Regions from separate parts of the Cupriavidus sp. USMAA2-4 genome, predicted to be linked through region 2. Evidence: predicted binding sites of a transcription regulator. Region 2 holds the regulator's gene; the other holds the start of a gene.

Region 1 (9,083 bases), 560 kb from region 2:
TGTTCCACGCCCCTAACAGCCGCTCGGCCGGCGCGCGCATCCTGGTCGAGGAACTCCAGGCCGAGCACACGCTGCAGGTACTCGACCTGAAGGCCATGCAGCAACGCGAACCGGCCTACCTGGCGCTCAACCCGATGGGCAAGGTGCCCGCGCTGCGCCACGGCGACAGCATCGTCACCGAGCAGGCCGCGATCTTCCTGTACCTTGCCGAACTCTACGCGGAGCGGGGCCTGTCGCCCGCGCCGGGGGATCCGCTGCGCGGCGCCTACCTGCGCTGGATGGTGTTCTACGGCTCCTGTTTCGAACCGGCCATGGTCGATCGCGCGATGCAGCGCGAAGCGGGCCCGGCCAGCATGTCGCCCTACGGCAGCTATGAGGCCGTGGTCGGCGCGATCGAACAGCAATTGCAGCCAGGTCCCTGGCTGCTCGGCGAACGCTTCACTGCGGCGGACGTGTTGTGGGGCAGCGCGCTCGGCAGGATCTGCGCTTTCAAGCTGATGCCGCGCTCGCCGGCGGTTGGCGCCTACCTGGAGCGCTTCCAGGCGCGGCCGGCCGTGCAGCGGGCGCAAGCGCTGGATGCGGAGCTGGCCGCAAAAGCCTGAGCAGGGCGGCCCCGTACCAGCCCTGGGACGCGCCTGCCACCCCGGCGACGCCCGGCTCAATGCGCGCGCGCCCCGCCGCCTGCGAGGCCGAACTCCACCGGAGAACGCGTATAGAAGATCTCCACCGGCTCCTCGGCAAGCCGCGCGAACAGGGCATCGGCCTCCGCCGCGGTGGCGATCAGCGTGATCTGCTCCGGCCGGTCGGTCAGTTCGACGAAGTGCCAGCTGTGCAGCCGGTGATGGTGCCCGATGCCCTCGGCCGCCACCAGGTGCGTCGCGCCCTGCAGCTTGAGGTCGCGCATCACCTCCATCAGCCAGTGGGAAAGCTGCTTGCCGCGGTGCCGCCGGCTTTCGACCGTGTACAGGGTGATCTGATAGCCTTCCACGATATGCCCCCATGCCGCCGCGCGGCACGACGCAGGCGCGTGCCCGGCGCGGCTCCTGCTCCAGTCTAGGCGACCCCCGGCCGGCCGACGGCGGGGCCGCCGGCAACCCGAAACCCGGCGCACCAATGGAAACGGGCCGGTGCCGGGAAACCCCGGCACCGGCCCGTGCTGGCTGGGAGCACCGCCGCAGCCGTCCGGCTGCGGCGGGCCCGTGCCCTGCCCTACCGCCTTACTGGCAAGCCTCGCATTCCTCGAAGCCGGGGTCGCCCGGACGCATCGTGCATACCGCGCCCTCGGCCTCCGGCATGGCCGGGGCCGATGCCGCGGCGGCGTCCAGCGCGGAGCCGCCGTCGCTGCCCGACGACACGGCGTTCAGCGAGCCGCGCGTCACCGTGGACTTCTCCACGTGGGTGGCCGCCATGGTGCGCAGGTAGTAGGTGGTCTTCAGGCCGCGCAGCCAGGCATGCTTGTAGGTGTCGTCCAGCTTCTTGCCCGATGCGCCGGCCATGTAGATGTTCAGCGACTGGGCCTGGTCGATCCACTTCTGGCGACGGCTGGCCGCTTCCACCAGCCAGCTCGGCTCCACCTCGAAGGCCGTCGCATAGATATCGCGCAGGTCCTGCGGGATGCGGTCGATGCGGGCCAGCGAGCCGTCGAAGTACTTCAGGTCGGCGACCATCACCTCGTCCCACAGGCCGCGTGCCTTCAGGTCGCGCACCAGGTAGTCGTTGACCACGGTGAACTCGCCCGACAGGTTCGACTTGACGTACAGGTTCTGGAAGGTCGGCTCGATACAGGCCGACACGCCGATGATGTTCGAGATGGTGGCCGTCGGCGCGATCGCGATGCAGTTCGAGTTGCGCATGCCGTGCTGCTTGATGCGCGCGCGCAGGCTGTCCCAGTCCATGGTCGAGGACAGGTCCACGTCGAGGTAGCCGCCGCGCTCCTCGCCCAGCAGCTTGAGCGAGTCCTGCGGCAGGATGCCGCGATCCCACAGCGAGCCGTCGTAGCTGCTGTAGCGGCCGCGCTCTTCGGCCAGTTCGGTCGAGGCCTGGTACGCGTAGTAGCACACCGCTTCCATCGAGGTGTCGGCGAACTGCACCGCGGCGTCGCTGGCATAGGGCAAGCGCAGCACGTGCAGGCAGTCCTGGAAGCCCATGATGCCCATGCCGACCGGACGATGGCGCAGGTTGGAATTGCGCGCCTTGTCCACCGCGTAGTAGTTGATGTCGATCACGTTGTCGAGCATGCGCATCGCGGTGCGGATGGTCTTCTGCAGCTTGGCGTGGTCGAGCACGTAGCTGCCGTCGGCCTGCTGCTTCAGGTGCGCCACCAGGTTGACCGAGCCGAGGTTGCAGACCGCGATCTCGCTCTCATTGGTGTTCAGCGTGATCTCGGTGCACAGGTTGGAGCTGTGCACCACGCCCACGTGCTGCTGCGGGCTGCGGATGTTGCAGGGATCCTTGAAGGTGATCCACGGATGGCCGGTCTCGAACAGCATGCCCAGCATCTTGCGCCACAGCTGCACCGCCGGGATCTTCTTGAACAGCTTCAGCTCGCCGCTGGCGGCCTTGGCCTCGTAGCCCAGGTAGGCCTGCTCGAAGGCCTTGCCGACCTTGTCGTGCAGGTCCGGGCAGGTCGACGGCGAGAACAGCGTCCATTCCGCGTTCTCCATCACGCGCTTCATGAACAGGTCGGGAATCCAGTTCGCCGTGTTCATGTCGTGCGTGCGGCGGCGGTCGTCGCCGGTGTTCTTGCGCAGTTCGAGGAATTCCTCGATGTCGAGGTGCCACGTCTCCAGGTAGGCGCACACCGCGCCCTTGCGCTTGCCGCCCTGGTTGACCGCCACCGCGGTGTCGTTGACCACCTTCAGGAACGGCACCACGCCCTGCGACTTGCCGTTGGTGCCCTTGATGTGCGAGCCGAGCGCGCGCACATTGGTCCAGTCGTTGCCCAGGCCGCCGGCGAACTTCGACAGCAGCGCGTTCTCCTTCAGTGCCTCGTAGATGCCTTCCAGGTCGTCCGACACGGTGGTCAGGTAGCACGAGGACAGCTGCGAGCGCTGGGTGCCCGAGTTGAACAGCGTCGGCGTCGACGACATGAAGTCGAACGAGGACAGCAGCTGGTAGAACTCGATGGCACGCGCCTCGCGGTCGGCCTCGTTCAGCGCCAGGCCCATGGCCACGCGCATGAAGAAGGCCTGCGGCATCTCGATGCGCACTTCATCGATGTGCAGGAAGTAGCGGTCGTACAGCGTCTGCAGGCCGAGGTAGTTGAACTGGAAGTCGCGCGAGGCGTCGAGCGCCGCGCCCAGGCGGGCCAGGTCGAAGGTGGCCAGCTTCTCGTCGAGCAGTTCGGCCTGGATGCCGCGCGCGATGAACTTCGGGAAGTACTCGGCGTAGCGCGTCGCCATCTCGGCCTGGGTCACCTCGGCGCCGAGGATTTCCTTGCGGATGGTGTGCAGCAGGATGCGGGCGGTGACCTGGCTGTAGTCCGGGTCCTTCTCGATCAGGGTACGCGCGGCCAGGATGGCCGAGTCGTAGACCTGGCTCATCGGCACGCCGTCATACAGGTTCTTCAGCGTTTCCCGCAGGATCGGCTCGGCACTGACGCTCTGGCCGAGGCCGCTGCAGGCGTTGTCGATCAGCGCATGCAGCGCGGCCAGGTCCAGCGGCCTGCTCTGGCCGCCGTCGGTGACGTTGACCGTCACGCCGCCCTGCTGCACGCGGGCCACCGCCTGGGCGCTGGCCTGGGCGCGCTCCTGCGTGCGCTTCTCGCGGTAGAGCACGTAGGCACGGGCCACCTCGTGTTCGCCCGAGCGCATCAGCGCCAGCTCGACGTGGTCCTGCACATCCTCGATATGGAAGGTACCGCCGTTCGGACGGCTGCGCAGCAGCGCGCGCACCACGCCCTGCGTCAGCTGCTCGACCAGCTCGCGCACGCGCGCGGAAGCGGCGCCCTGCCCGCCGTTGACGGCGAGGAAGGCCTTGGTCATGGCCACCGTGATCTTGCTGGGCTCGAATGCCACCACGGCGCCGTTGCGCCGGATGATCTTGTGATCCTGGTAGCCGCTGTTAGCGGCGGCAGTCGACTGCTGGGGCGCTGCAGCGCCGGCGGGATTGGCCACGCCGGCTGTGATTTCGTTCTGGGCCGTCTGCATGAAGCACTCCTGTTTCCCGGGGTGAAAACGACAGAGTCCCCAGCAAATGCGCACTGAACAATCCCACCGCCGGCACGGGGCCGGAACGGCAAGCGGCTTGCTACATCTGCAGGGGACTCGAAAGACTGGACGCCCGGTGTCCCGGGCCGCCGGCCGCGCGATGCCTGCATCGCGACGGCTGCGTCCCCTGGGTCACATCCAGGCGAGCACGCTGCCCGACCACTAGATATAGTGGCCGGATCAGAAAACTGGACTAAGTATAGTGAAACGACACGCGTTGACCAGTCTTGACAACTTAGTTTTTGCCGAGCGGTGCCGGCCTTGCGCGCTGCCGCATGGCCGCCAGGCCGCATAGCGCAAGGCTTGGGCGCCGCATGGTGCGGGGGCGCATATTGTAGAGAAATTTTTTCGATTGGCCGACGGCAGCCGATAGCCACAAGCACCGTCAGGATTCACTTGCCAGCCGGCCTCACCGTGCGGTAAGGCAGCAGCGCCGGCGCCAGGCCAGCCTCGCCGGCCAGCCGGTCCCAGTCGAAGTGCGGGCCCGGATCGGTCTTCCGTCCGGGCGCGATGTCGCTGTGACCGGCCAGCGCGCCCACCGAGGGGTAGGCTGCCAGCAGCTCCCGCACCAGGGCGGCCACCGTGTCGTACTGGGCGGCCGTGAACGGCAGGTCGTCGCAGCCCTCGATCTCGATGCCGATGGAGAAATCGTTGCAACGCTCCCGGCCGAAGAAATCGGACAGGCCGGCATGCCAGGCGCGCGCATTGCAGGAGACGAACTGGATCAGCTCGCCATCGCGCGCAACCAGGAAGTGGGCCGACACGCGCACGTCGTGGATGGTGGCGAAGAAGGGATGGCGGGTGGCGTCGAGCCGGTTCTGGAAGAAGGCCTCGATGTCGCCGCTGCCGAACTGCCCGGGCGGCAGGCTGATGTTGTGCAGCACCACCAGCCCGACCGGCATGCCGGCGGGACGCTCGTCGAAATTCGGCGAGTCCACGCGGCGCGCCGCCGCCACCCAGCCGTCGGCGCCGGGACGCAATGCGGGCCGCAGGTACCTGGAACGCCGCTCAGCCATCGTGCCTCCCTGTGGCCAGCGGGTCGGTGCATCCCGATATCTCGGTGCCCTCGATGCCGTCCGCCGCATCTAGGGCCTCGCCCGCTTCCTCGCGCCCGTCGCCGCGGATGCCGAGTTGCTGGATGCGGTAGCGCAGCTGGCGGAAGCTCAGGCCCAGCAGCGGCGCCGCCGCCGTGCGGTTGAAGCCGGTCTGCTGCAGCGCCTGCAGGATCAGGCTGCGCTCCAGCGCCTCCAGCCGCGCCGGCAGGTCGATCGGGAAGACCACGGGCGCGCCGATCGCGCCGATCGCATCGTCGGCCAGCACGACCGACGCGGACGCGGTCGGCACCGGCACCGGCTCCGGTGCCGCCGGCAGTCCGGTGGGCAGGGCGACGGGCGCCAGCGCGGGCGCTGCCACCGGCGCCCACAGCGCGCCGCCCGGCCACGGCGCATAGTAGGCCGCGGGCGCGGCGGGCGGCGCCAGCAGGCCGGGGCGCTCCGTGCCTGCCTCCAGCGGCCCGAGATCGGCCACGTCGATGTGCTCGCCCTCGGCGAAGGCGTAGGCCCGCTCCAGCAGATTCTCCAATTCGCGCACGTTGCCGGGAAAGCGGTAGGCCGACAGCCGCTCGAGCGCCGCCGGCGACAGCCGCTTGGCGCGCGGGTCGCCGTAGCGGCCGGCCAGGTGGGCGAGAATGGCCCGCGCCAGCACCGGCACGTCTTCCGCGCGCTCGCGCAGCGTGGGCATGCGCAGTTCCAGCACGTTGAGGCGGTAGTAGAGATCCTGGCGGAACTGGCCCGCCGCCACCATGGCGGCCAGGTCCTTGTGGCTGGCGCAGACCACCCGCACGTCGACGAGATCCTCGCGGCTGGCGCCGATCTTGCGCACACGCCGCTCCTGCAGCGCACGCAGCAGCTTGACCTGCATCGCCAGCGGCAGGTCGGCCACCTCGTCGAGCATCAGCGTGCCGCCGTTGGCGGCATGGAAGAAGCCGCCGCGTTCGCTGTCGGCCCCGGTGAAGGCGCCCTTGACGTAGCCGAAGAACTCCGACTCCATCAGCGTCTCCGGAATGGCCCCGCAGTTGACTGCCACGAACGGATGCGCCGCGCGCGCGCTGATGGCGTGGATGGCGCGCGCGGCACGCTCCTTGCCGCTGCCGGATTCGCCGCTGATCACGATGGGCGCCATGCTGCGCGCCAGCCGGGCCAGCGCGCGCCGCACCTCCTGCATGGCCGCCGAATGGCCCGGCAGCAGGTCGGCGGCCCGGTTGGCGGCATCGCCCGCCGACACCTCCGCGCCGTCGCGCTGCTGCCGGCCGAGCGCGTTCAGGATCAGGTTGCGCAACTGCTCCAGCGAGACCGGCTTGGCGATGTAGTCGAAAGCACCGGCCTTCAGTGCCTCGACCGCATTGTCGGCGCTGCCGTAGGCCGTCAGCACGGCCACCGGCACGCGCTCGGGCGCGCTCGACAGCTGCCGCACGATCTCGATGCCGAGCCCGTCGCCCAGCCGCATGTCCGTCAGCACCAGGCTGTAGTGCCCGCGGGCCAGCTTTTCGCGCGCCTCGGCCAGCGAGCCGGCCAGCACCACGTCATGGCCCATGCGGCGGATCGAGATGTCGAGCAGTTCGCGCAGATCGGCTTCGTCGTCGATGACGAGGATGGGATCGGGGCCGGAAGGTCGGAACGGCATGGGCGGCGTGCGGTGGAGTGGGCGCTGGGTCGCGTGGTCGGTCTGGACGGGAGGCTCGGCCGGCCTCAGGTGCCGCCGGTCTCCGGCGTGTCGATGCGCAAGGTCAGCACGAAGGCCTTGGACGGCAGTGTATCGCGCGCGGCCGGCGCCAGCATCCCCGTGCGCTCGAGCAGCGCCTCCAGCGAAATGGTGCCGTAGCGCACCTGGGCATCGTTGGCGCCGCACAGCTCGCGCGCCATGAACAATCCCAGGCCGGTACCCTGGGCATTGCTGGTGAAGAAGGGCTCGAACAGGCTGCGCTGGTGCTCGCGCGAGACCTCGCTGCCATCGTTCCAGACGATCAGCTCGGCATGGTGCTGGTCCAGCGCATGCGCCAGCAGGCGGATCGCGCCGGGCCGGCGGCTGCAGTAGCGCCAGGCGTTGTCGAGCAGGTTGCCGACCACCTGTTGCAGCTGCGACGGCTCGAAGATGACCGGCCTGGCCACATCGACCGTCAGGCGGATGGCATTGGCATTGACTTCATGGCCGGGGCCCGCAGGCGGCGCCGCGCCGGCCACCGCCTCGGCGCGCGCCGAGCGCGAGCGCATCTCCGCGCGCCAGCGCGCCACGATTTCCGGCAGCGCCTTGTTCAGGTCCACGGCACTGCGCTCGGTACGCGGGCGGCGCGACATCTGCAGCACGTCCGAGACCACCTGGTCGAGCCGCCGCACGTTGTCGCTGATGATGCGCAGCAGGCGCGCGTCGACGTCGCCCTCGGCCCGCGCGCCGCGCCGTCCGGAGTCCGCCAGCAGCTCGCTGGCCTGGCTGATCGCCGCCAGCGGATTGCGGATCTGATGCGCCACGCTGGCCACCAGCCGTCCCATCGCGGCCAGCTTCTCCTGCTGGACCTGCTCGGCGATGCGCTCCCAGCTCTCGATATGCACCAGCACGGTGTCGCGCATCTCGCTGCGCAGCAGGGCTTCGTCCTCGGGACTCCAGGACATCGCCTCGTTCTGCGCGATGGCCAGGCGCAGGCGCGCAGCCGCCTCGGGCGACATCTCGTTCCAGGCCGCCGTGCGCATCGACGATGCCGAGCCCAGGGTGTGCGTCGACAGGGACGCGGCGAAGGTGGAGCGCAGGCCGGCCACGCCCGGCAGCAGGAAACGCAGGCGCAGGCGGGTGTGCAGGATGGGCCCGCCGCCCGAGGAAGGCCGCAGCGGCAGGGGCAGCAACTGCAGGATGCGCGGCGCGTCGTCGCGGCTGCGCAGCCAGTCGCGCAGCATTTCCGCCAGCGGCTGCAGCCGCGGGATGCGGCGCAGGTCGAACAGGATGGCTTCGCGCTGTGCGCCCGCCGCGCGCGGATCGCCGCCGCGCTCGGCGGGCTGCACGCCGAGCAGCACCACGGCGGCCGGATTGGCCGCTACCACGGCACCATTGGCGCGCAGCAGCATCACGCCGTCCTGCATGTCGTTGACCATCAGCCGGTTGACCAGCTGCTGCAGCCGCAGCTCGCGCTCGCGCGCCAGGGCCAGCTGCTCCTGTGCCAGCTGGCGGTTGGCCAGCAGGTACATCAGCAGCGCCGCGATCATGAACACCAGCCCGTAGAGGCCGGCGCCAAGCAGCGCGGGCGCGGTCTGGCGCGCCACCAGCGTCTGCATCATCGGCTCGCCCAGCACCGTCAGCGCCGACACCGCGGCGGCGAACAGCGCGAACGGCAGGCTGGTCAGCGCACCGGCCTCCAGCGCCGGCAGCAGGAAGATCATGGCCAGCCCGTCACCATGGCGCCCCAGGGCGTGGAACAGCAGCGCCAGCAGCAGCAGGTCGGCCAGCACCTGCAAGCGCACGCGGAAATGAAAGCGGCGGCGCCACAGCGCGGCGGCAGCCATCGCCAGCGCCAGCGCGAGGTAGGACAGCACCAGGCGCATCGGGCTGGCCCAGGTCCACGGCGCCTCCGGCAGGGCCTGCAGCATCTCGCCGCGCTGGGAGGGCAGCCAGATGTAGCCGAGCAGCAGCAGCCCGACGGCCAGACGCGTCCAGCAGAAGTAGTGCAGCAGGCGCCAGTGGAATTCCGGCGGCTCGGCCTGCTGCCAAGTCTGCAGCATGGCATGCAGCACGCCGGCTGGCGGCGCGGCGGGCTGCCGGGTCTTCATGCGGGCGGGCCGCTGTCGTCCGGCAGGTGGCTGCGCCGGCAATAGTGCAGGCCACGATAGGCGA
Region 2 (9,083 bases):
CCACAGGGTGTAGGCGGCATCTTCCCATTGCGGCGCCTCCGCCCGGGCGGGCGTATCGCCACGTCGCCGCGGCGCTGCCTGCGCGACCAGCAGGTGGGCATCCGGGCCGACGGCGCGGCCGGTCGTGTAATGCGCCGCGGCCTGTCCCGGTCCCAGGCTGCCGATCGACTCGCCGAGACCGGCGCCGGCCAGGTAGCCGCGTGGTTGCCGGGCAGCGTCCACGGTGAGGATGGCGACATGGGCCGGTCCCGCCTTCAGCAGGTGCCGTACGCGTTCGCCGGGGTGCGGCAATACCAGTTGCCAGCCGGAAGCAGCGGATGCCGGGGTGCCGCCGGCGCGCCGCAGTACGCTGCCGGCGCCAGTCGTTTCGGCCAGCACTGTTGCGAGTGGCCGGGCTTCCTGCGCGGGTGTGCCCGTGTCGGCCACGGCGCGCACGGTGCTGCCGTGGCCGTAGACCACCAGAGGCCCGCTCGCGGTGGGGAAGATCAGCGGTGCCGCCGCGGTGCCCTGCGGCGCGAGCGGGTCAGCCGGGGCCGGCCGGGCATGCAGGCAGGCGGCAGGCTTGCCGGTGCCGGGCGTCTCGGCGACCGGCAGGTCCCATCGCCATAGCTGTGCTTGATCGTCCACCGCATACGCTGCCCGCGCTAGGCCGTCCGTGTCTTCCAGCACATCGGCGGCGAGGATGGCTGTGGCTTGCTGCCCGCCAGGGCAGGCCTCGCGCGGGAGGGGCAGGGTAAGGTCCGGCGCGCCCACGTCCAGTGGCAGCATGGCGAGGCCGGGACCATCTCCGCTGGCCGACGGGCCGGTCGTGGCCATCACGTGCCAGCGGGGCTGTTGCGGCTTGCCGAGGGCGAGCGCGCGCAGCGGCCCGGTGGCGGTCAATGCCAGCGCTGGCGAGGCGGCGCGTGCCAGCAGCACCGCGGGGGGCGGGCTGCCGGCGACGACGCGGGTGACATCGAGCACGTAGAGGGCGAAGGCGGCCGCCGGCGTACCACCGAGTTGCACGCTGCAAAGCAGGACGGTGCGCCAGGCGCCGTCGAGCAGGCGGACGTCGGCGGCCTGCGGAGCCGGGCAGGGCGGGCCGCTCGGCGGTGCCTCCCCGGCGCCGGTGGTGAAGCGGGGTGGGGCGACCGCGGCAAGCACCGCGCCGGTGGCGGCGTCGAAGGCGCGCAGCCGGCCGTCGCCGGCGCCGAGCCAGACCAGGGCGGGGCGGTCGGCCTGGCGTGCCACGAAAGCGGCGTGTCCCTGCTGTCCCGGCAGCCAGGCGGGCGGAGGCAGGCTCACCGGTCGCGCAGGACGGCGCTCGCCGGCTCCGGCCTGGCGCGGGACCGCTACCGTCACCTGCCAGCGGGCTGGCGCCGGCCCGGCCTTGTCGTCCGCAGGCAGGGCGCGCGCCGTCAGGCGTCCGTCCGCTCCTGCCAGGAACACCAGGCCGGCCGGCACCGCCGGCGTCGGCCGTCCGTCTGGGCCGGGGCCGGCGGTCGCGCGACAGGCCGGGGAGGGCAGGCAGGCCAGGCCCGCCGCCACGCCCAGCGCACCCAGCGTCGGCATGGCCGCCCCGACGAAACGCACGATGACGATGGCGCTCATGGCTGGAACTCGCTCTGCAGCACGGCGCGCGCCACGGCGCCGCGGCCCAGGCCGATGGCGGTAAAGCGCAGGCGTGGCAGCGGGAGTGTCTCGCCGTAGCCGGAAGCCGGGGGGCTGTCTCCCGCGCTGTCGGGCAGGCGCTCGATCAGGTAGCGCGGCCGCAGGGTGACGCCGGCAGCCTCCGGCGGCAGCTGCGGCAATCGGTTGCCAGTGATGTCGCCGAAGCCGACGCCCATTTCGTGCAGGCCCTGGCCGGCCTCGAGCCAGGCCCGCCAGGCTGGCACGCCGCCGCGTTCGGTGCGGCACAGCCCTCGCAGCGGACCGCTGCCGCATTGTCCGGGGAGCGGCCAATCCGCCAGGCGTGTGCCGTCGCCGCTGGCCACCGCGCGCAGCGACTGGGCGATGTCGGCCTCGGCGTCGAGCAGGGCTGCCTCCGCCGCGTGCAGGGCGATCTCGCGCTCCAACTGCAGCGTGGCGAGTTGCCTGGCTGAAAGCAGGAAGGACAGCAGGGCGAGCGCGCAGCCTGCTGCCGATAGCAGCAGGACTGCCGTCGCCAGCAAGGTGGCGCCGCCGCGGTCGCACGCTCGGCATCGGCGCAGGGCCGGGCTGGGGTGGTGTCGAGGCGACGGGCTCATGGTGCGCCGTGCTCCATCGGGTTGCGCAGGCGGAAGGTGGCGGCGAAGACCTTGCGCACCAGTCCGTGACCATCGGCTGGCAGGAATACGGTGTCGCTACCGGGCGCGGCGGGCACGTCCTGCGGACGGCGCGGCAACAGGAGCAGGGGGGCGGCCGGGCCGGCGCCGGCCTGCGGCCGTTCGCCGCGCAGGACCATGGCCACCTGCACGGCACGTACCTGGTTCCAGGCGGCACCGCCGTCCTCGATCTCCGCGGCGGAAAGGAAGTCGTCGACGGCGCCGTCGCCATCGCGGTCCACGCCGTAGCGGAACTGCAGCGTTTCCACACCGCGCACGAGCGCGCCGGAGGTCCACGCGCCGGCCAGTGCCCGCCCGGCCCGCCGGCTGGGGTAGCGGCACAGCAATTGGGGCTCGCCATCGTTGCCGACGCCGAGATAGAGCAGGTTGGCCGCGGCATGTCCGGCGACCGGGGCACCGGCTTCGTCGACCGCCTGCATGGCAAGCGGGTAGCCGCCGCAGTCGGTCATGGTCCCGTCCGGGACGGTCGGGTCGCTGCCTTGCGCGCTGCCGCTCAGGCGAACCAGCAGGGCGTCGCTCGCGCCCGTGGCGCGCCGCCCGCAGGAAAGTGCCTGGCCGATCGCCGGCTGGCCGCAGTCGTCGCGCCCGCTGAGCACCGGCGGCGCGCCGGGTGGCAGCGCGGGGGCGTCGGCCGGACGCCAGCCGGCGTGGCGGACCAGGTGCGCCACGGCTGCCAGCGCGCGCTGGCCGCGTTCCTCGAGCAGGATGCGGTCCACCGCCAGCCGGTAGGCGGCCTGCAGCGCCTGGAAAGTGACGGCGGCCAGGCCCATCACCAGCAGGCCGAGTACCAGTCCGACCAGCAGCTCGACCAGCGACAGGCCGCGATATTGCCCGGTCCGCATGCCGTGCCCGCCGTGGTGGCGGCGCGCAGCGGGAGCCGGCGACGTCCGCGACCTGGCTTGGGAGTTTCGGCGGGCGCCGCCGGTCACGGGCGGCTCCACAGCACGAGCGCCATATCCTGCGGCGCCAGGCCGGCGCGGGCCAGCCGCGCGACCGCCAGCCGGCGCCCGGCAGCGCAGCCGAGGCTGTCGAGGCGGTCGCAGGAGCGCAGCGCCAGTACGCCCGCGCCCTGGAGCGGGGGGAGTGCCCGCTCCGGCGCGTCGGCTTCGATCAGCTCGACCGCGGCGCGGGTGGCGGCGCCGAAGGCCTCGGCATGGCGCAAGGCCTGCAGTGCATGCGGCGAGAGCCCGGCGAGCGGCAGCATGGCCATGATGGCCAGGGCAAGCGCAGCCAGGCTTTCAGTCAGGACGTATCCGGGCCGCTTGCGTGGGTGCCGGCGGCATGGCAAGCGGCGCGCATGCGCGCCGGGGTGCGCTGGGGGCACCAGGTGGCGACGGCCGCGGCGGCCGGCCATCCCGCTGCGCCGGAACAGGCCTGCCCGGCCGCTGCGGATGGGGCGATAGCGATGGCCGGCGCCGTCGGTGCCGCCGGGACAGTGGGTGCGGATGGGAGCAGGACCTGGCATGGCAGCCTCCGTCGATCTGGTTACCGGTCAGCATAGGGACTGGCTGCCGGACCGACGTGTCGGCCTGTCACGAGTTGGCGTCATCATGTTGCGCCCGCCGGCCTGTCGCCGAGGACCAGGATGCGATGGAGGCATGCCGGCAAGACCTGCCCCGGGTCGGCCGGTACACTACCCGGCATCCGCCACTTCAAGAACCTGGGCAGCGCCGGCAGCTACTCCCATGTCACGCATGGCGTGAACCGCAACTGCGTCAGCGCGGGCACGAGGTCAACACCTGCGCCGACGCCAGCCTGCCGGGCTGAAGCATCAACACCAGCCACGAGCCGGCGCTGGCGACGGCAGTCAGAAGCGTGAAGCGAAAGGATTGAAGGGAGGCGGCGCTCAGGCCTTGCGGGCCGGGCTGGCGGAAATCTCTTCCAGCACTTCGCGGAATTCCGACACGTCCTCGAAGCTCCGGTAGACCGAGGCAAAGCGGATGTAGGCGATCTTGTCCAGCTTGCGCAGCTCGCGCATCACCAGTTCGCCGACCTGGCTGCTGAGCAGTTCCTTCTGGCCCAGCGACAGCAGTTTTTCCTCGATGCGGGTGATGGCATCGTCGATGGCCTCGGCCGAGACCGGGCGCTTGCGCAGCGCGGTGCGCATGGAGTCCTTGAGCTTGGCGCGGACGTAGTCCTCGCGCGAGCCGTTCTTCTTGACGATGGCGGGGAAGAACAGTTCGATGCGCTCGTAGGTGGTGAAGCGGCGGTCGCAGGATTCGCAGCGCCGGCGGCGGCGCACGGTGTCGCCCTCTTCGGACATGCGGGTGTCAAGCACCTGCGTGTTGGAATGACCGCAGAAGGGACATTTCATGCCTGACCACCTTGGGATGTATGGAGCGGCTGCGCCGGCCGTATTGTGATTCTGTCATGGCGCGCCCGCCTTGACGAGGGGGCGGGCGGGCATGCCGGCTGCCGGCATGCCCGAGCCTGGCACCGCCCGGGCGGGCGGCGGGGCAGGCGGTCTTAATGCCTCAACCGTAGACCGGGAAGCGCTTGGTCAGCGCGGCGACCTGCTCGCGCACGCGCGCGATATTGGCCTCGTCGTGCGGGTTGTCCAGCACGTCGGCGATCAGGTTGGCGACCTGGCGGGCTTCTTCTTCCTTGAAGCCGCGGGTGGTCATGGCCGGCGAGCCCAGGCGGATGCCCGAGGTGACGAAGGGCTTTTCCGGGTCGTTGGGGATGGCGTTCTTGTTGACGGTGATGTGCGCGTCGCCGAGGATCTTCTCGGCTTCCTTGCCGGTGATCTGCTTGGCGCGCAGGTCGACCAGCATCACGTGGCTCTCGGTGCGGCCGGAGACGATGCGCAGGCCGCGCGCGATCAGGGTCTCGGCCAGCACAGCGGCGTTCTTCACCACCTGTTGCTGGTAGGCCTTGAACTCGGGCGCCAGTGCTTCCTTGAAGGCCACGGCCTTGCCGGCGATCACGTGCATCAGCGGGCCGCCCTGGATGCCGGGGAAGATGGCCGAGTTGATGGCCTTCTCGTGCTCGGCCTTCATCAGGATCACGCCGCCGCGCGGGCCGCGCAGGCTCTTGTGCGTGGTGGTGGTGACGAAGTCGGCATGCGGCACCGGGTTCGGATAGACGCCGGCGGCGATCAGGCCGGCGTAGTGGGCCATGTCGACCATGAAGTAGGCGCCGATGGACTTGGCCACGCGGGCGATGCGCTCGAAGTCGATGCGCAGGGCGAAGGCGGACGCGCCGGCGATGATCAGCTTGGGCTTCTTTTCCTGGGCCAGTTTTTCCAGTGCGTCGTAGTCGATGTCTTCCTGGGCGTTCAGGCCGTAGCTGACCACGTTGAACCACTTGCCGCTCATATTGAGGGCCATGCCGTGGGTCAGGTGACCGCCTTCGGCCAGGCTCATGCCCATGATGGTGTCGCCCGGCTTCAGCACGGCGAAGAACACGCCCTGGTTGGCCTGCGAGCCGGAATTCGGCTGCACGTTGGCGGCTTCGGCGCCAAACAGTTGCTTGACGCGGTCGATCGCCAGTTGCTCGACGACGTCGACGTACTCGCAGCCGCCGTAGTAGCGCTTGCCGGGATAGCCCTCGGCGTACTTGTTGGTCAGCTGCGAGCCCTGCGCGGCCATCACGGCCGGCGAGGTGTAGTTTTCCGAGGCGATCAGCTCGATGTGATCTTCCTGGCGCTGGTCTTCCTTCTGGATGGCGGCGAAGAGTTCCGGATCGATCTGGTCGATCGTATAGCGGCTGCGTTCGAACATGGCGGGATTCGTCTTGAAAAGGGGATCCGACTTGGCTTCGGGGGTAGGGCGCGCGGGGGAAGGCACATGCGACCTGCACCGGCCTGGTTGCGGCCGGCGCAGGGCGCACCCTGCTTCCCATTCGCTGCCCAGGCGAGCGGCAGGCGTCTGAACTTCACGCCAGAGAACTTGCGCTTCCTCGTGGTAGTGCCCACTGACTTCGCCAGTCGCGCAAGATGGAATGGTTGGCGCGAGTCTACGCGAGCCTCGGGCCGGCCGCAAGCGGCGCGGCATGGCTGTGGCGGGCAGGCCAAGGGTTTACGTCAATGTCGCGCACGGCTCCGCTACAATCGCGGCCATGACGAACTTTGTCTGGACCCTGCGCGTGTATTGGGAAGATACCGACGCGGGCGGCGTAGTGTTCTACGCCAACTACCTGAAATTCTTCGAACGCGCCCGCACCGAATGGCTGCGGTCGCTCGGCATCGGCCAGCAGGCCCTGTCCGACGAGGCCGGCGTGGTCTTCGTCGTCAGGAGCACGGCGGTGGAATACAATGCGCCCGCCCGCCTGGACGACCAGATCGAGATCCGGACCCGGATTGAACGGGTCGGGCCGGCCTCGGTCCAATTCGCCCAAGAAGCGTGGCGCGGGGAGCAGCAGCTGGCGACCGGCGCCATCCGGGTCGGCTGTGTAGATAAGTCCACATTTCGACCCGCCCCCATCCCCGCCCCCGTCCTCGCAACTATCAAGACCGCCCGATGAATCCCGTGACCGTCTCGCAAGACCTGTCCATCGTTTCGCTGGTGCTGCATGCCAGCCTGCTGGCGCAGGCCGTCATGGCGCTGCTGCTGGTGATGTCCCTGTTCTCGTGGACCTACATCTTCCGCAAGCACATGGCGCTGCGCGCCGCGCGCAGCCAGACCGAAGGCTTCGAGCGCGATTTCTGGGCCGGCGGCGACCTGCAGGCGCTGTATAACAGCGCGGTCAACAACCGCCACAACACCGGGGCGCTGGAACGCATCTTCGAGTCCGGCATGGGTGAATTCCTGAAGGCGCGCGAGCGCAGCAACGACGCCGGAGCGCTGCTCGACGCTGCCCGCCGCGCCATGCGCGCGGCCTACCAGCGCGAGATGGATGTGCTGGAATCGCATCTTCCCTTCCTGGCCTCGGTCGGCTCGGTCAGCCCCTATATCGGCCTGTTCGGCACCGTGTGGGGCATCATGAACGCCTTCCGCGGCCTGTCCAATGTGCAGCAGGCCACCCTGGCCTCGGTGGCGCCCGGCATCGCCGAAGCGCTGGTGGCCACGGCCATCGGCCTGTTTGCCGCCATTCCCGCGGTGATCGCCTACAACCGTTATGCGACCGAGATCGATCGGCTGGCAATCCGTTTCGAGAGCTTCATGGAAGAGTTCCTGAACATCCTGCAGCGCCAGACGCGCTGATCGCCAGCAAGGAGCCAAGCTATGGCAGCCATCCAGCGTCGCGGCGGCTCGCGCCGCCGCGCCAGTGCCGAGATCAACGTCGTGCCGTACATCGACGTGATGCTCGTGCTGCTCGTCATCTTCATGGTGGCCGCGCCGATCGTGAGCCCTGCCGTGGTCGACCTGCCCACGGTGGCCAACGCCACCCCGCAGCAGAAGACGCCGCCCATCGTCGTCACCGTGCACGAGGACGGTGCGTTGAGCGCGCGCGGCCAGGACAGTGCCGGCAAGGCCTTCGACCGCAAGCTCGACAAGGCCGGCCTGATCGCCTTCGTCAACCAGCGCCAGGAAGAGAATCCCGACCAGCCGGTGGTGATCGCCGCCGACCGCTCGGTACGCTACGAGGCGGTGCTGGACGTGATGTCCGAGCTGAAGGCGGATGGCGTCAAGCGTGTCGGCCTGATGGTGAAGTCCAAGTAAGGCGTCCCGCCGGGACCCACTAACGTAACCCGCCTGCCGCGAGTGTCGAAGCGTCGATGAAGAAGGCCGCCTATCCATACCAGCCGGTGCGCGAGAAGGGGACCCTGCGTTCCTTCCTGCTGGCCCTGCTGATGCACCTGCTGCTGGGGCTGGTGCTGTACTACGGCGTGCACTGGCAGAGCAGCACCCCGGTCGGCTCCGAGGCCGAATTGTGGACGGCCGCCGACCTGGCGCCCGCTCCCGCACCCACGCCGGCACCGCCACCCCCGCAGCCCGTCACGCAGCCTGCGCCGGTTGCGCCCGCGCCGTCGGCACGCCAGCAGGCCGAGGAAGAGGCCGACATCGCCCTGCAGCAGCTCAAGCGCCGGCAGGCCGAGGCCGCGGCGCGCGAAGAGGCGCGCAAGCAGGCGGAACGGCGCGAGCGCCAGGCGCGCGAGGAGGCCGAGCGCCAGGCGGCCCAGCGCAAGGAAGACGAACGCCGCAAGGCGGCCCAGCAGGCGGCCCAGCTCGCGGCCCAGCAGGAGCAGCAGCGCAAGGAGCAGCTCAAGGAACAGCAGCTCAGGGCGCAGCAGCTGAAAGAGCAGCAGCTGAAAGAGCAGCAGCTGAAAGAGCAGCAGCTCAAGCAGCAACAGCTGAAGGAACAGCAGCGCAAGGAGGCGGACGCCAAGGCGAAGGCCGACGCGGAAGCGAAGGCCCGGGCGGAAGCCGATGCCAAGGCCAAGGCGGATGCCAAGGCCAAGGCAGAGGCCAAGGCAGAAGCGAAGGCCAAGGCGGATGCCGAAGCCAAGGCCAAGGCAAAGGCCGACGCCGAGGCCAAGGCCAAGGCCGAGGCGGCCGCCAACGCCCAGCGCCGCGGCGAGCTGGCACGCCTGCAGGCCATGGCGGCCGGTGGCGGCGGCGCTGGCGGAGGCGGGGTCGGCAGCCAGGCCGGCTCCGGTGCCGGCAGTGGCGGCAAGGCCTCGCCGGGCTATGCGGATCGCGTGCGCCGCCGCGTCAAGCCGAACATCATCTTCACCGAAGACGTCGCCGGCAACCCGGCCGCCGTGGTGACGGTGCAACTGGCGCCGGATGGTTCGCTGATGTCGGCCCGCCTCAGCAAGTCGAGCGGCAATGCCGCCTGGGACAACGCCGTGCTGCGCGCGGTCGAGCGTTCGGACCCGTTGCCGCGCGATGAGAA

Evidence for each region. Region 2 encodes NrdR, which represses ribonucleotide reductase genes. Its sites were predicted from a motif close to CACNANATNTNGTG; they were not measured.
Region 1: the regulator NrdR is predicted to act here: its motif matches at 4,369-4,382, upstream of BKK79_RS13675 (ribonucleoside-diphosphate reductase subunit alpha).

What each region holds. Positions count from the first base shown of each region.
Region 1 is NZ_CP017748.1:3,086,688-3,095,770, reverse strand. It holds gene BKK79_RS13685 (glutathione S-transferase family protein) at 1-602, shown strand, start outside; gene BKK79_RS13680 (DUF190 domain-containing protein) at 659-988, opposite strand; gene BKK79_RS13675 (ribonucleoside-diphosphate reductase subunit alpha) at 1,218-4,148, opposite strand; gene ampD (1,6-anhydro-N-acetylmuramyl-L-alanine amidase AmpD) at 4,601-5,224, opposite strand; gene BKK79_RS13665 (sigma-54-dependent transcriptional regulator) at 5,217-6,890, opposite strand; gene BKK79_RS13660 (sensor histidine kinase) at 6,956-9,019, opposite strand; gene BKK79_RS13655 (PP0621 family protein) at 9,016-9,083, opposite strand, start outside.
Region 2 is NZ_CP017748.1:3,649,058-3,658,140, forward strand. It holds gene BKK79_RS41545 (PilC/PilY family type IV pilus protein) at 1-1,590, opposite strand, end outside; gene BKK79_RS16210 (pilus assembly protein) at 1,587-2,225, opposite strand; gene BKK79_RS16215 (PilW family protein) at 2,222-3,145, opposite strand; gene BKK79_RS16220 (hypothetical protein) at 3,229-3,768, opposite strand; gene nrdR (transcriptional regulator NrdR) at 4,150-4,617, opposite strand; gene glyA (serine hydroxymethyltransferase) at 4,778-6,025, opposite strand; ZMP/ZTP riboswitch at 6,145-6,245, opposite strand; gene ybgC (tol-pal system-associated acyl-CoA thioesterase) at 6,363-6,767, shown strand; gene tolQ (protein TolQ) at 6,764-7,447, shown strand; gene tolR (protein TolR) at 7,469-7,906, shown strand; gene tolA (cell envelope integrity protein TolA) at 7,963-9,083, shown strand, end outside.